Regions from separate parts of the Falsarthrobacter nasiphocae genome, predicted to be linked through region 3. Evidence: riboswitches for the same ligand, from Rfam matches in the RefSeq annotation. Region 3 holds a riboswitch; each other region holds the start of a gene.
The links. Region 3 has a riboswitch for S-adenosylmethionine ahead of J2S35_RS06030 (acetate--CoA ligase). Riboswitches for the same ligand answer to the same signal wherever they lie in the genome.

Region 1: another riboswitch for S-adenosylmethionine. It lies ahead of J2S35_RS04575 (MetQ/NlpA family ABC transporter substrate-binding protein); the one in region 3 lies ahead of J2S35_RS06030 (acetate--CoA ligase).
Region 2: another riboswitch for S-adenosylmethionine. It lies ahead of metX (homoserine O-acetyltransferase MetX); the one in region 3 lies ahead of J2S35_RS06030 (acetate--CoA ligase).

The regions. Positions count from the first base shown of each region.
Region 1 covers NZ_JAVDUI010000001.1:1,008,942-1,012,799, reverse strand. Annotated here, with positions in the region: gene J2S35_RS04580 (methionine ABC transporter ATP-binding protein) at 1-316, opposite strand, end outside; gene J2S35_RS04575 (MetQ/NlpA family ABC transporter substrate-binding protein) at 322-1,215, opposite strand; SAM riboswitch class IV at 1,355-1,468, opposite strand; gene J2S35_RS04570 (amino-acid N-acetyltransferase) at 1,541-2,089, shown strand; gene J2S35_RS04565 (hypothetical protein) at 2,265-2,483, shown strand; gene J2S35_RS04560 (HhH-GPD family protein) at 2,705-3,607, opposite strand; gene J2S35_RS04555 (hypothetical protein) at 3,702-3,858, shown strand, end outside.
Region 2 covers NZ_JAVDUI010000001.1:1,737,644-1,741,501, forward strand. Annotated here, with positions in the region: gene J2S35_RS07850 (ABC transporter ATP-binding protein) at 1-1,847, shown strand, start outside; SAM riboswitch class IV at 2,019-2,138, shown strand; gene metX (homoserine O-acetyltransferase MetX) at 2,174-3,382, shown strand; gene J2S35_RS07860 (DUF485 domain-containing protein) at 3,528-3,858, shown strand, end outside.
Region 3 covers NZ_JAVDUI010000001.1:1,339,712-1,343,569, reverse strand. Annotated here, with positions in the region: gene J2S35_RS06040 (iron-siderophore ABC transporter substrate-binding protein) at 1-688, opposite strand, end outside; gene J2S35_RS06035 (SRPBCC family protein) at 823-1,278, shown strand; SAM riboswitch class I at 1,459-1,546, shown strand; gene J2S35_RS06030 (acetate--CoA ligase) at 1,672-3,654, shown strand; gene sfnG (dimethylsulfone monooxygenase SfnG) at 3,724-3,858, shown strand, end outside.

The DNA of each region.
Region 1 (3,858 bases), 330 kb from region 3:
AGATCATGCCGATGTTCGGGCGGATCTTCGCCAGCTGCCCCTCGCTCAGCCCCACGACCTCCTGGCCGTTGACGAGGATGGAGCCGCTCGTGGCGGGCTCAAGACCGTTGATGAGGCGGACGATTGTGGACTTTCCCGCACCCGAGTAGCCGATGATCCCGAAGATCTCGCCCTTCTCGATGCGCAGGGACACGTTGTCCACCGCCGTGACAAGGTTCTTGCCGACCCTGAACTGCTTCGTCGCGTTGGTGAAGACAATGGCGCCCTCGGCGGCGGGCTCGGTGCCCGCCGCCGAGGAGTTGAGAACTGACGACACTGCGCCTACTTCTTCGCGTTCTTGAGCGAGTCCTCGTACTTCTTGAGGACGTCGATCATCTCGGCCTGCGAGTTCTTCGCCTCGACCGAGGTGCCCTTCGACTCCTTCTTCACGGCCTCCTGGACGCGGGAGTCGTGGTAGAGCTCGGCAATCTGCTTGTAGGTCTCGTTGTCCTTGTCTTCCGCGCGGGAGACGAAGCCGTTGACGTACGGGACGGCCGAGGGATCCTTGGGGTCGTCCTTCGCGAGGGCCTTGTTCGGGTCCAGGTTCGCGCGGCCCAGGAACGTGTTGTTCACGACGGCGGCGTCGAGCGAGCTCAGCTGGAGCACGGTCTGGGTGGCGTCAACCGGGGTGACCTTGACCTTGGACTTCGCCTTGTCCACGTCCAGGGTGCTCGGCGCCGTGGTCTCGGAGGTGAGGGTGACGAGGCCCTGGGCCTTGAGGAGGTTGAGCGCGCGCGCCTCGTTGATGGAGTCGTTGGGGATGGCCACCTCGGCGCCCTGCGGGAGGTCCTTCACGGACGTGTGCTTCTTGGAGTACAGGCCCAGCGGGACGATCTCGGTGGGGCCGATCGGCGTCAGTGTGTCGTTCGCATTGACGTTGTAGTCCGCGAGGTACGCGATGTGCTGGAACCAGTTGAGGTCAATCTGCTTCTGCTTCAGCGCCGGGTTCGGCTGCGTGTAGGTCTGGAAGGGCTTGTAGACAATGTTGATGCCCTTCTCCTTCGCGACCTCCTTGAGCACGTCCTGCTGGGGGTTGATGTCCACGATGCCGATCGTGACGGTCTTCGAGTCCTTCGAGCCGCTGGCGTCGCCCGAGGATTCGGAGGGCGAGCAGGCCGCGAGGCTGAGGGCGATGGGGGCTATAGCCGCCGCAGCGATGAGCTTCTTGAGTTTCATGATGTTCCTTGATGTGACGGTCAGCCGCCGCCTGTGTCCACAGAGACGGCTGGAAGTGAACGGTGAGCCGCATCAGTACTGTGGCGGCTCGCAGAGGAAGGGCCCTTCATGTGTGATCGAGGCTGTTCTCTGCGAGGAACCGCCGTACTTGCCGGAGCGCAATCCGCGCCGGCCGGATCTTCATCTGGGGCACCCCACTACGGGAGAGGGTTGCCGCCCGACTAGCCAGAGCTTTGCGTCGGGTCTCTTGATCCTGCTTTTCCTATATTGACCCAGAGGCGGGCGCGTTCACAAATCCGGCCGCCCGCAACCCATACTGGGAGGCATGGCCGCGAAATCCCTCACCCCACCGCACGGACCCGACGCACAGCCGGACGTGGTCATCCGCCGCGCGAGGACGGGGGACGTCGCGGGGATCCGCGCCCTCGTCGCACCGCTCGCGGCTGAGCGCGTGCTTGTGGCCAAGGAGGCCGTCTCCTATTTCGAGTCCATCCAGGAGTTCCGGGTCGCCGAGGACGCCGAGGGGCTTCTTGCCTGCGGCGCCGTCCACGTCATGTGGGAGGACCTCGCTGAGGTCCGCACGCTGGCGGTTGACGGGCGGGCTCGCGGCCAGGGCCTCGGGGGCCGCCTGCTTGAGTCTCTTCTCGACGACGCGCGCAGCCTTGGGGTCACCCGGGTTTTCTGCCTCACCTTTGAGGTGGACTTTTTCGCTCGCCATGGCTTTGAGGTCATGAGCAATCAGGACGACGTCGATCCGGCCGTTTACGCGGAGCTCCTCCGGTCTCACGACGAGGGCGTGGCCGAGTTCCTGGATCTGGCGCGGGTCAAGCCCAACACCCTGGGCAACACTCGGATGATTCGCCGCCTCTCCTGAACGGGTGCTGCGATGCGGTCCCTGGCAGTGGGCTGGCCGCACCCCGGGGATTCACCGGGGTGCTTGCGGGAATCGTCGCCACGGGTCTAGGTTGAAGAACAAGAGCGCTGACCGGACTGGCGCCGCCGGAATCATCACGGTGATTCAGGTCTTTCTTCAACAGAAGGAGACGCACATGGGTTTCGAAGACATCAAGAATGGTGCCAAGGACGCGCTCGGAAACGCCGCCAACGGCGAGGGCGGTCTCAACGGAGCTGTCGACGGTCTGCAGGAGCAGCATGGCGACAAGCTCGGTGGCCTCAACGAGAAGGTCGACGGTCTGCAGGAGCAGCACGGCGACAAGCTCAACAAGGCCGGGGACTTCCTCAAGGACAAGCTCGGCAACAACGAGTAGTACTCCGTGCCGTGAGAGCGGCGTCCCGGTGCAGGCCGCGCACAGTCACGCAGCGGCTCACCCACTTCTTTTCGTGCAGCGGCGGTTCCCGTTTGGGGGCCGCCGCTTTCACGTCCCCATGGGGTCCGGCCCTCGGCCTTGCCTGACCTCCGGCCCGGCGAGCGTTTCGGCCTTCGCAGCCCCGTTGTCACGGGGGTTCGGCGCGCAGGCACTCGCCACGCCTACAGCGTCACCCGGTCCCCGTCCTGCGTCACCATGCCCTCCCTGATGAGGTCCTCGAGGCATTCCTCCACGCGGCTTGGCTCAGGGGAGGGCTGGACCGAGCCCACAACGGCTTGGATCGTCGTCGTCCGCGCGTCCCCGTCCTCCCGCTCCCGCAGATGCCCGACGATCGCCCCGCGGATCTGCCGTTTCGTCCCCGCCCACGGCTGGCCCTTCGGGGTGTAATGCGGCTCGGGCCGCCCCGCCGCAATCCACGCGCAGTCGTCGAGGAGAGGGCAGTCCCCGCACCGCGGCGAGCGCGCCGTGCACACCAGCGCCCCCAGCTCCATGACGGCCGCGTTGTACCTCGGCGAGAGCCCGCTCTCCTCTGACGGGAGGAGCTCGGCGGCCAGCGCCATCTCCCGGCGCGTGAGGCTCGGCTCCGGCAGGGCGTGCCCCGTCTCCCAGCGGGCGTGGACGCGCCGGATGTTCGTGTCGACGACGACGGCCTGGCGGCCAAACGTGAACGCCGCGACGGCGGCGGCCGTGTACTGGCCCACGCCGGGGAGGGTGAGGAGCTCCTCCTCGGTGTCGGGGACCTCGCCGGCGTGGTCCTCGACCATGGCCACGGCCGCTGCGTGGAGGCGCCGGGCCCGCCGCGGGTAGCCGAGACGGCCCCAGGCCCGGACCGCCTCAGCCTCGGGGACGGACGCGAGGTCGGCCGGACGGGGCCAGCGCGTCATCCACTCCGCCCAGATGGGGGCCACGCGGGCGACGGGGGTCTGCTGCGACATCACTTCGCTGACGAAGACGCCCCACGCGGTGGTGCCGTCGTGGCGCCAGGGAAGGTCTCGCTCGTGGTCGTCGAACCAGTCGAGGAGGCGGCGGTGGAAGGAGTCGAGGCGGGCGGCTGTCGGGGTCACCGTTCAAGCCTATGCGGGAGGGGCTCTGAAGAGGCGGCCAGGTTGGCCGCATAGACTCGTGCGGAGAGCCGCCCGCCCGGAGGAAAGCAGATCCATGCCCCGTTTGTCGCCTGCCGTGTACCGCCGCCGACGCATCGCAGCCGTCATTGTGCTGCTCCTGCTCGTGGCCATCGTGTGGGGGATTGTTGCGGGCATTGTGGCGCTCGTTCGCGCGGCGGGGAACAGTGCGCCCTCGTCTGCGCCGGCCGCCG
Region 2 (3,858 bases), 400 kb from region 3:
GCATGCTCGTCGTGACCCTCATGGTGGTCGCGGCCTCGATGCTCAACGTCATCGCGCCGAGGATCCTCGGCCACGCAATGGACGTGATCTTCGGCGGCGTGGTCGGCAAGCAGATGGCGGGCAGCGTCCCCGAGGGGGCCACGCGGGAGCAGGTCATCGACGGCGTGCGCGCGAGCGGCGACTCCAAGATGGCCGACATGCTCGCCGGCATGGACTTCACGCCGGGGCAGGGCATCGACTTCGACAAGCTCCTGCGGCTCATCCTCACAGTGCTGGCCATGTATCTCGGCGCGTCCGTGCTTTTGTGGCTCCAGGCCTACCTCCTCAACCGGATGGTCATGAAGGCCGTCTACGGTCTGCGCGAGCGGGTCGAGGCGAAGATCAACGCTCTTCCCCTCGGGTACTTCGACACGCGTCAGCGCGGCGACGTGCTCTCCCGCGTGACGAACGACGTGGACAACATCCAGCAAGCGCTCCAGCAGGCCTTCTCGCAGCTGCTGTCGTCGATCATCCAGGTCGTCGGCATCATCGTCATGATGTTCATCGTGTCGTGGCAACTGGCTCTCGTGGCCCTCATCGCGCTGCCGCTCTCCGGCGTCGCGGCGGGTGTGATCGGCTCCCGCAGCCAGGCGAAGTTCAAGGAGCAGTGGAAGAACACGGGCGCCCTCAACGGGCAGATCGAGGAGTCCTTCTCAGGCCACGACCTTGTCAAGGTGTTCGGCCGCGAGGAGGAGATGATCTCCCGCTTCGACGAGCGCAACGAGGAGCTCTACCGGGCGTCCTTCGGGGCGCAGTTCATCTCCGGCATGATCATGCCGGTCATGCAGTTCGTGTCCTATCTGAGCTACGTCGGCATTGCGGTGCTCGGCGGGCTCCGCGTGGCCTCCGGCCAGATGACGCTCGGCGACGCGACCGCGTTCATCCAGTACTCGCGCGAGTACACGCAGCCGCTGGGGCAGATCGCCGGCATGGCGAACATGCTCCAGTCCGGCGTGGCCTCCGCGGAGCGGACGTTCGAGTTCCTCGAGGCCGACGAGGAGGCGTCCGAGGGTGAGAGCTCGGTCCTTCCGGCGCGAGTCGAGGGCCGTGTCGAGTTCAACCACGTCGGCTTCTCCTACGTGGAGGACAAGCCGCTCATCCGCGACCTCACGTTCACCGCCGAGCCTGGCCAGACCGTGGCCATCGTGGGACCGACGGGCGCGGGCAAGACGACGCTCGTCAACCTCCTCATGCGGTTCTATGAGATCAAGACCGGCTCGATCCGCCTGGACGGCGTGGACGTGCGGGACCTCTCCCGCACCGAGCTCCGCTCCAAGGTGGGCATGGTCCTCCAGGACGCGTGGCTTTTCGGGGGCACCATCCGGGAGAACATCCGGTACGGACGCCTGGACGCGACGGACGAGGAGGTTGTCGAGGCGGCCCGCGCCACCTACGTGGACCGGTTCGTCCGGGCCCTGCCGGACGGGTATGACACGGTGATCGACGACGAGGGCACCAACGTGTCCGCCGGTGAGCGGCAGCTCATCACCATTGCCCGCGCGTTCATTGCCCAGCCCTCGCTGCTGGTCCTGGACGAGGCGACGAGCTCCGTTGACACCCGGACCGAGCTCCTTGTGCAGAAGGCCATGGCGGCCCTGCGCACGGACCGGACGAGCTTCGTCATCGCCCACCGCCTGTCCACCATTCGGGACGCGAGCATCATTCTCGTCATGGAGGACGGCGACATCGTCGAGCAGGGCACGCACGCGGAGCTCATCGCCCGCGAAGGGGCGTACTACCGCCTCTACATGTCCCAGTTCACGCAGGGAGTGGACCTCGAGGCCGAGGAGGCCGCCGCCAAGGCATAGCCCTCAGGAGCCTGCCACGGGGCCGCCCGCGCGTCGCGCGCGGGCGGCCCCGTCTCATGTGGTGCGAGCCGCTGGACACTCGGGGGCGCTGCACGGGGCGGGCCTGGGACCCGTGCAGCGCGCGCAGGGCGTTGCGAGGGGGCGGGGCTTCGGTCCACAATGGACGGGTTAGGTCACGAGTACCAGCTGACAAGCCCCGGCTAGCTGGTCGGCAACCCTCCCACCGCGGCGGGGTGCCCCGGGTGAGGACCTGGTCCGCAGCCACAACCGGCGCGCGGGCAAGCGCGGCCGCCTCGAGTGCGGCCTGGGATCTTGGAAGGCCGCCGATGACCTTGTCTCAGCACACCCCGTCACCCGCCCGCACCCAGTCACCCGCTCACGCGCCCTCGACCCCCTCTGGCGCCGCTTCCTCGCAGGCACTGCGCCCGGACGGGGCGGCGAGCCCGGGCGGCCCGGACCGCGACGGCGGGGCACCCACGGCCGCAGGCGTCACCGTCGTCGGCCCCCTTGACCTCGAGTCAGGCGAGAGGCTCGAGGACGTGAGCCTCGCGTGGGAGTCCTGGGGGACGCTGGACGCGCGGGGGCAGAACGCGGTGCTGGTCCTGCACGCGCTCACGGGGGACGCCCACGCGCACGGGGCAGGGGCGGATCCGGGATGGTGGGACGCGCTGATCGGGCCGGGGCGGGCCGTGGACACCACGCGCTTCTTCGTGGTCGCCGTCAACGTGCTCGGCGGGTGCGCGGGATCGACGGGGCCGACCTCGCTCAACCCCAGGACGGGGCGGCCGTACGCGGGGGCCTTTCCCGCGGTGACGCTACGGGACGGGGTCAGGGCGGAGCGGCTGCTCATGGAGCGTCTCGGGGTGGCCCGGTGGGCGGCGGTTCTGGGCGGCTCGCTGGGCGGGGCTCGGGCGCTCGAGTGGGCCGTGACGTTCCCCGGCCTCGTGGACGCCTGCGCCGTCATCGCCTCAACGGCGGCGTCCTCCGCTGAGCAGATCGGGCTCGGCGCCGTCCAGTGCGACGTCATCCGGGCGGATCCCGACTTCCGGGGCGGCTTCTACTCGCGGGAGCGGCCCCCCGTGCAGGGCCTGAGCCTCGCGCGGCAGATCGCCCACGTCTCCTACCGCTCCGAGGCTGAGCTTGAGGCGCGGTTCTCCCGGTGCCCGCAGGAGGGGGACGGGGCGGAGGGGTTCGCCATCGAGTCGTACCTGCGTCACCAGGGGGCCAAGCTCTCCCGGCGCTTCGATGCGAACAGTTACCTGCGCCTCACGCAGGCGCTCATGGGGCACGACGTCGGGCGGGGACGGGGCGGGGTCAAGGCTGCGCTCGCGCGGGCTGCCGGGGTGAGGTTCCTCGTGGCGAGCGTGGACACGGACCGGCTCTACCTGCCGGCGCAGTCGGAGCGGCTAGCGCGTGCTCTGGGGGCGCCCCATGTGAGCATCTCGGCCCCGAACGGGCACGACGCATTTCTCACGCACGCGGCTCTCCTCGAGGGCCCTGTCCGGGGGCTCCTCGGCACCGACTCGGCAATGTGATCCGACACATATGTGACTGTGATCTAGGTCTCTGTTAATCTCGATCCAACTCGCGGGAACGCCCGTCGAGAGGACAATGGGGCCCGCCCTCACGCCGAGCGAGAGACGACGGCGGCCCACTGAGTGTGAAGGTAGGGCCGCGGCCATGCATCAGCCACGCGCAGACGAACGGAGGCTGGACTCCTACGAGGCGGTCCAGGACTCCGCACCGTTCCGAGAGCTCAAGAGCCGCCACCGGCGATTCGTCTTCCCCCTGGCGATCGCCTTTCTCGTCTGGTATTTCGCCTATGTCATTCTGGCGGCCTACGCGCACTCCTTCATGTCCATCAAGGTCATGGGCAACATCAACATCGGCCTGGTGTTCGGTCTTCTCCAGTTTGTGAGCACGTTTGTCATCACCGCGATGTACGTGCGCTTCGCGAACCGAACCATGGACCCGCTGGGCGAGGAGATCAGGGCCGACTACGCCGACGCCA
Region 3 (3,858 bases):
CCGTCTTGCCGGGGGTGAGGTTCGCGAAGATGAACGTCTTGTCCGCGAAGTCCGGGTGGTCCTTCTTGACCTTCTCGAGCTTGGCGTTGCCCTCATCGAGGAGGCGCTTGGCCTCGCCGGAGCGGCCCAGTGCCTTGCCGACGATGGTGAGGGAGTCCTGCCAGGACGTGCCCCACGCGACCTCGGGGTACGCGATGGTGGGGGCGATCTTGGAGAGCTTCTCGTAGTCCTCCTTGGTCATGCCCGAGTACACGCCCACGATGAGGTCCGGGGTCGCCTTGGCCAGGGCGTCGAAGTTGATGCCGTCCGCGTCGGAGTACTGGACCGGGGCCTTGTCCGAGCCGATCGGGGCGCCGAGCTTCTCCAGCGCCTCGTCCTTCCAGGGGAGGGAGCCCTTCTCGTTCTGACCGAACGTGTCCTTGGCCATGGCCACGGGGACCACGCCCAGCGCCAGCACGACGTCGGCATTGACCCAGGAGATCGTGGCGACGCGCTTGGGCTCCGCCTTGATCTCGGTGGAGCCGAACGCGTGCTCAATGGTGACGGGGAACGCGCCGCTGTCCGCAGCGGCAGACCCGGAGGGCGAAGAGGCGCTCTTGTCGGACGAGCCGGTGGAGCAGGCGGAGAGGAGGGCGGCCGCGGTGAGGCTGCCGAAGGCCAGGAGGCCCGTGCGACGAGAGAAGTCCACAGTGAATCCTTGTCTAGGGTCGGTCGATCATACGCAGCGACGAGTCGCTTAGGTAAGACTAACCTGAGCTTGGCCTATTAGGAAACCTGGACCTTTCCTAATAAACGCCGATTTTCGTCTCGTAGGCTGTCCCCATGCAGACGACACCGACCCGACAGGTCACCTCACGAGACCGCATCACCTACACCGTGGAGACAGCTCGCGACCCGAAGGAGCTCTTCGAGACGCTGGCCAACCCGCACCGGCACCACGAACTCGACGGCAGCGGCAGCGTCCAGGCAGAAGTGACTGGACCGGAGCGCCTCACCCTGGGCGACGAGTTCGTCACCCACATGGAGCTCAACCACCTGCGCTACAAGATCCGTAACCGCGTCACGGCCTTCGAGGACGGCCGGCTCATCGAGTGGACCCACCCCGGCGGCCACCAGTGGCGCTGGGAGATCGAGCCCCTCGCCGAGGGCGGCGCCCGCGTGACAGAGACCTGGAACACGGCCGGGGCCAAGATGCCGCGGCTCGGGTACGTCATCGTGGGCGCCTTCCGCCGCAATGACGACGGCATCCGCGAGACTCTCGCCCGGCTCGCCTCCTAGCGAGACCCGCCCTTCCCCACCCCCTGCCCCAGCCCCGCAGCGGGGCGCGGGGCGCGGGGAAGAGACCAGGGGCAAGGGGCGAGCGGCCCCGGGATGAGACCAGGGGCCAGAAGCCCAGCATGTGGGCAGGCCCACGAGGGGACTTGCGCAGAGCGCCCGCTCGATGCATTCTAGAAACACGAACCATCCAGAGCGGCCGAGAGACTTGGCTCCATGACGCCGCAGCAACCCTGATTCAGCAGGGTGCTTCCGCCAAGATCGATGGAGTGATTTTCCGTGGTCAAGGCCGCCGCGCCTCTGCGCACCCGCACATCCCCAGGCGCTCCGGGACTCACCGCAGCCGCCGCTCTCGCCAGCCCCCGCCGGGCCCGCGCCTCGGAGCTCGAGTCCCTCTTGCCAGACGGGCCCCTCACCGCCCCGGCCGCACAGCACCCCACCCTGGACCCGCAGTTCCTCGCGCACCCCACCACCGAGGCCGAGCGCCAGCGCTACTGGGCCGACGCCGCCCGCCGGCTTCACTGGGACGAGCCCTGGCACACCGTCCACGCCGAGTCCGTCAGCCCAGACGGCGTCCCCGCCTTCACGTGGTTCGAGGGCGGCCGCCTCAACGTCGCCGTCAACTGCGTGGACCGCCACGTGGCGGCGGGCCGCGGCTCCGAGGTCGCACTGCACCTTGAGGGAGAGCCCGGCGACCGGCAGACCGTGACGTACCGCCGCCTCCAGGAGCTCGTCTCCCAGGCGGCCCACGCCCTGGAGTCGCTGGGCGTCGGGCCGGGGGACCGTGTGGTCATCCACCTCCCGGTGATCCTGGAGACCGTCGTCGCCGCCTTGGCCTGCGCGCGCATCGGCGCGGTCCACGCCCTCGTCTTCGGGGGTTTCAGCGCGGAGGCGCTGAAGTTCCGCATTGAGGACACCGGCGCCAAGGTGCTCATCACAAGCGACGGCCAGAATCGCCGCGGCCTGCCGGTGCCGGTCAAGCCTCTCGCGGATGAGGCCCTGTCTGGGGACAACCGGGTCGAGGCCGTTCTCGTGGTCCGCCGCACGGGCCTGGACGTCCCGCTGACTCCCGGCCGAGACCGGGTGTGGGACACGTTCGTCGGCGGCTTTCCCACCGTGCACGAGCCAGCCTCCTTCGACGCAGAGCACCCCCTCTTCATCATGTACACCTCGGGCACGACCGGCCGCCCCAAGGGCCTCGTGCACACCTCGGGCGGGTATCTCACGCAAGCGAGCCTGACGTTCGAGCAGCTCTTCGGCGTCGCCGGCCGCCGCGTCCACTGGTGCACCGCGGACCTCGCCTGGGTCACGGCCCACACGTACGCGCTCTACGGCCCGCTCTCGAACGGCGCTGCGCAGGTCCTCTACGAGGGGACGCCTGACACGCCCCACCCCGGCCGGCACCTGGAGATCATCGAGCGCTACGGTGTGACGAGCTACTACACGGCGCCCACCCTCGTCCGCACCCTGCGCTCCTGGTTCCCGGACGGGCTGCCCACCCACTACAACCTCGCAAGCCTCGCCATCCTCGGCACGGTGGGCGAGCCCATCGACCCCGACACCCACGCCTGGTTTGCGCGCGCCTTCGGCCCCCTTCCCCACGTGGACACGTGGTGGCAGTCAGAGACCGGCGCCACCGTGTGCTCCCCCCTCCCCTGGGAGATGGGAGAGGGCGACGACGCTGCCGCCGCGCCCGTCCCCGCCGGCTCCGTCCACGCTGCCCTGCCGGGCTCGCGGGCGCTCGTCGTGGATGACGCGGGCCGCCCCGTGAGCCCGGGCCAGTCGGGGCACCTCGTCCTGGGCGCCGTCCCGCCGGGGATCGCCCGCACCGTGTGGGGGAACCCGGGCCGGTACCGGGACTCGTACTTCGGCGCGTTCGCGGAGCGGGGCTGGTTCTCTTCCGGGGACGGGGCGACGCTCGACCGCGACGGCCACCTCTGGGTCTCCGGCCGGGCGGACGATGTCCTCAACGTGTCCGGGCACCGCCTGTCCAGCATCGAGATCGAGTCCGCGGTCCTGACGCTGCCCGAGGCCACGGAGGCGGGCGTGTGCGCGGTGCCTGATGCGCGAACGGGGCAGGCTGTGGCGGTTTTCGTCGTCGGCCCCTCCACGCGCACGGATGACGCCGCAGCGGTCCGCGAACGCGTGAGGCAAGCGGTAGCCGCCGCGATTGGCCCGGTGGCCAAGCCCGCGCACGTCGTGGCCGTCGAGGACGTGCCGAAGACCCGCTCCGGCAAGATCATGCGCAGGCTGCTGGGCCAGATCTTCACGGAGACCCCACTCGGGGACACCTCGAGCCTCGCCAACGAGCCCGCCCTTGCCGGCGTTCGCGAGCGCGTGACCGGGCTCCGGTCCGCGGGGATTCTTCCCCGCCTCTGAACCACGGCGCCGCCCTCGCGGCCCGTCTCCTTTCCCTTCACCTCACCCTTCCCTACCCAGGAGGCTCCCATGAGCACACTCTCGTCCACCCTCAAGACCCCCGTTTCCGCCCTGGAGACGCCGCTGAAGTTCGCGTACTGGGTGCCGAACGTCTCGGGCGGGCTCGTCGTCTCGACGATCGAGCAGCGCACGGACTGGCAGTTC